One region of the Nocardia sp. NPDC052112 genome, then DNA from elsewhere that is predicted to be linked to it. Evidence: riboswitches for the same ligand, from Rfam matches in the RefSeq annotation. Region 1 holds a riboswitch; the other holds the start of a gene.

Region 1 (2,181 bases):
TCGTAAGACTCGTTCCGCGGTGGTCGAGTTCGTGGGAAACGCGAATTGTCTACTGGCCCTAAAGTAGAGGTCGAGAGTCTTACCGCGCGTCGCGTTTGGTCGGATGATGCGGCTCCCGAGACAATCATGGGGAGTAATCTCGATAGTTGGGCCACGTCCGTTACGGCCGGTCGTTGGTCGTTACGGAGCCGGGTCATCGATGAGGCAAGGCGTCGGCGAAGCAAGGGAGTGGTCAGTGGCAGAGCAATCGCAGGATGTGGTACAGCCAGGCCTGTTCCCGGATGATTCGGTGCCCGACGATTTGGTCGGCTACCGCGTTCCCAGCGCATGCCAGGTCGCCGGGATCACCTACCGGCAGCTCGACTACTGGGCACGGACCGGACTGGTCGTGCCCTCCATCCGAGGTGCCGCCGGATCGGGCAGTCAGCGGCTGTATTCGTTCAAGGACATTCTGGTCCTGAAGATCGTGAAGCGACTATTGGACGCGGGCATCTCGCTGCAGAACATCCGTATCGCGGTCGACCATCTGCGCAGCCGCGGTGTGCAGGATCTGGCGGGTATCACGCTGTTCTCCGATGGCACCTCGGTGTACGAATGCACCTCACCCGAGGAAGTAGTCGATTTACTGCAGGGTGGGCAGGGCGTCTTCGGAATCGCGGTCAGCGGCGCCATGCGGGAACTGACCGGAGCCATCGCCAACTTCCCGGCCGAGCGGGCGGTGAGCGGTAGTGCCAGCGAACGTCCGGAGGACGAACTGTCCTTCCGACGCAAGGCTCGGATGAACCGGAAGACCGGCTAGAAATCGTCTCGAGTGCCCGTCGCTATCGCGGCGGGCGCTTGTCGTATGTAGCGGGAGTGATGAGCGCTACACGCCCATCCGGGGTCCAGTGACGTCATTCGTTGCGCGCGCGGCATAAACTGGCGATGCGTCGCCGCCGTGCGGGAGAGTTTCGGACTTCACAAGAGTTCGGGCGCCGAAGGAGCAGCACCTCCCCGTCAATCTCTCAGGCAAAAAGGACCGTACGGGCTTCGACGTCTCTGGAAAGTGGTGACCGGCGCACAACGCGGCGATCGCCCGCCCATGGGGAAAGGGGTCCCGGGCCCTGTCCATTCGAGGCAGGGGGTCGTGGCGTCCGAATCTCTCAGGCTCCACGACAGAGGGGGAGGGCTGGAACCGGTCGACCGCCGTTGGTCGACCCCGCCCGACCTTGGAGCTGCCGTGACTCGATCATTCGCCGACCGCCATATCGGACCCGACTCGGACGAACTCGCCCGGATTCTGGACGTCGTGGGCGTCGGTTCGCTGGACGAGCTCGCCACCGCGGCACTTCCCGCGAGCATTCTGGACGGCTCCGGCCTCGAGGTGCTGCCGCCCGCGGCCACCGAGCACGAGGTGCTCACCGAACTCGCCGAGCTCGCGCACGCCGATACCGTCGCCAGCTCGATGATCGGGCTCGGCTACTACGACACGCTGACCCCGCCGGTGCTGGTGCGCAGCCTGCTGGAGAATCCGGCCTGGTACACCGCCTACACGCCGTACCAGCCCGAGATCAGCCAGGGGCGGCTGGAGGCGCTGCTCAACTTCCAGACCATGGTCTCGGATCTGACCGGGATGGAGGTGGCCAATGCGTCCATGCTGGACGAGGCCACCGCGGCCGCCGAGGCGATGACGCTGCTGCGCCGGGCGGGCAAGTCGAAGTCCGTACGTCTGCTCATCGATGACGATCTGTTCCCGCAGACCAAGACCGTGCTGTACACCAGGGCCGAGCCGCTGGGCATCGAGATCGTCTCGGCGGATCTGTCCGGTGGCGAGTTGCCCGAGGGTGAGTTCTTCGGTGTGCTGGTTCAGGTTCCGGGTGCGTCGGGCCGGATCGTGGACTGGCGGCCGGTGATCGAGGCGGCGCACGAGCGTGGTGCGCTGGTGGCGGTCGGCGCGGATCTGCTCGCGCTGACCTTGATTACACCGCCGGGGGAGCAGGGTGCTGACGTATGTTTCGGTACCACACAGCGTTTCGGGGTGCCGATGGGCTTCGGTGGTCCGCATGCCGGATATCTGTCGGTGCACACCAAGCATGCGCGGCAGCTGCCCGGCCGGTTGGTCGGTGTCTCCGTGGACGCCGATGGGAACAAGGCCTACCGGCTCGCACTGCAGACCCGTGAGCAGCATATTCGCCGGGAGAA
Region 2 (2,181 bases), on a different contig from region 1:
CATCGTCGCGGTCCTGGACGCTGGCCGCGGTGACCACGACGGCCAGCAACAGTCCCATCGTGCCACCGCGATGTGGCGTTTACGGCCTCCGACTTTCTTACCGTTATCCCATCCGCGTGATCGAGTGGGCACGGTGTCAGCGCCGCGCACCGATTGGGAGTCGATGATCGCCGCGGTCGGGGTCGGCCACGCCCTACTCAGCCTCGCCTGTTCGGTCATCTGCCTCCGAAAACTCATTCTGAACTGAGTTCTAAGACATCGATTGCGGCGATTGGGTGGTGGCGAGTGGTGAATGCACTATGCAGATCCGCGACAACGCCTCGAGTGTGGTCGCCGAGCATACCCTGGTGTTCGCTGCGGTCGGATTTCCGCTGACCGGAGCGTGTAGCAATCGCACCAGCAGCCGCTTCGGGCGACGGCGACCATGAATCCGCGCGGGTGAGTCAGCGACGCCGTTGATAGCAGGAAACTCGCCGAGACGTCACCGCGATCGCTGTGTATCGTGGGTGATCACAACCTAATAGCCGTTCGAAGCGTAGCGGGAGAACCTCCGGTCGGGAGGTGCCGTAGGAGCAATTTCCTCCCCGGGAATCTCTCAGGCTCAGTACTGTTACGCCGAGGCAACTCTGGAGAATGGCGCCGTCGCACGGTCGCTATACCGAAGGTGAAGAGCACATCGCCCGTGGGGCGGTGCCGCCAAATCTCTCAGGTTTCAGGACAGAGCGGGGAGGACTCCCCGTTCGATGCCCGGATACACCGGGCCTGTGAAAACTGGAGCCTTTGTGTCCTTTTCGCCGTCGCCCGTGCCGATTTCTCCCTTGCTCGGAGAGCATGCTGCGCTCGGAGCTACCTTCACCGACTTCGCCGGTTGGCAGATGCCGCTGAAGTACAGCAGCGAATTAGCCGAACATCATGCTGTTCGCGCGACCGCTGGGCTGTTCGATCTGTCCCATATGGGGGAGATCGAGATCGAAGGGCCTGGTTCCGGTGCGTTCCTGGACTACGCATTGGCAGGTGCTGCCTCCGAGATCGGAGTCGGTCGGGCCAAGTACTCGCTGATCTGCGCCGAGAATGGCGGAGTGATCGATGATCTCGTGGTGTATCGGCTGGGTGCGCAACGATTCCTCGTGGTAGCGAACGCGGCGAACGCATCGGCCGTCGTTGGCGAACTCGAAATCAGGGCGACGGGTTTCGCCGCGGCCATAACCGACCGGTCTGCCGACACCGCGCTGATCGCTGTGCAGGGACCGGCAGCACAGGAGATCGTCGGTGATCTCGTGGACGCGGCTTCGGTCGGCTTGACGACCGACTTGAAGTATTACGCGGCGATGCCCGCGACCGTCGCGGGCATCGCGGTGCTATTGGCGCGCACCGGTTACACCGGCGAGGACGGGTTCGAGTTGTATGTGGCGAACGAGTCCGCGGTGCCGTTGTGGCAGGCGCTGTTGGCCGCGGTTACGTCGCGTGGTGGGTTGCCCACCGGTCTGGCCTGCCGCGACACGCTTCGCCTCGAGGCAGGCATGGCGCTTTACGGTCATGAACTGACCGTCGCACTCGACCCCTACTCGGCGGGTCTCGGCCGCGTCGTGCGGCTCGGCAAGGAGTTCGTGGGACGTGCTGCGTTACAACAGCGTTCGGCGATTCCGCTGCAGCGCATGCTGGTCGGGTTGCGCGGGTCGGGGCGTCGCGCCGGTCGCGCCGGATACAGGGTGTGCGACGTCGCGGGCACGGTTATCGGTGAAGTTACCTCGGGCGCGCTGTCGCCGACACTGGGTTACCCGGTCGCCCTTGCCTACCTGGACGTAGCCTGCGCCGAGAAGGGCACCAAGGTGTCGGTCGATGTGCGCGGCACGCGCGAGCCGTATGTGGTGGCACCTTTGCCGTTTTATCGCCGCAGCTGAATCAACTTCGCCCACAACATTTTTGGTCGACCATATCTACTTCAGGAGAATCGGATGTCCACTGCCAACTTTCCCGCCGACCTCGGCTACACCGTCGAGCACGAGTGGGTTGCCCTCACGCCGGGTAGCGCCCTGCCCGAAGAGCCCGTGCGAGTGGGGATCACCGCTGTCGCCACCCAAGCACTTGGTGACCTGGTGTACATCGATATGCCGAAGGTCGGTGCGACCGTGATTGCGGGCGAACCATGTGGTGAGGTCGAATCCACCAAGAGCGTCTCCG

The links. Region 1 has a riboswitch for glycine ahead of gcvP (aminomethyl-transferring glycine dehydrogenase). Riboswitches for the same ligand answer to the same signal wherever they lie in the genome.
Region 2: it holds a riboswitch for glycine, as region 1 does, so the genes downstream of both, gcvT (glycine cleavage system aminomethyltransferase GcvT) here and gcvP (aminomethyl-transferring glycine dehydrogenase) in region 1, are expected to answer to the same signal.

What each region holds. Positions count from the first base shown of each region.
Region 1 covers NZ_JBFAWD010000002.1:470,386-472,566, reverse strand. Annotated here, with positions in the region: gene AB0L58_RS05550 (MerR family transcriptional regulator) at 236-799, shown strand; glycine riboswitch at 931-1,031, shown strand; gene gcvP (aminomethyl-transferring glycine dehydrogenase) at 1,220-2,181, shown strand, end outside.
Region 2 covers NZ_JBFAWD010000008.1:130,226-132,406, forward strand. Annotated here, with positions in the region: partial or broken gene AB0L58_RS17880 (transposase) at 1-186, opposite strand, end outside; glycine riboswitch at 530-620, shown strand; gene gcvT (glycine cleavage system aminomethyltransferase GcvT) at 804-1,901, shown strand; gene AB0L58_RS17890 (glycine cleavage system H protein) at 1,956-2,181, shown strand, end outside.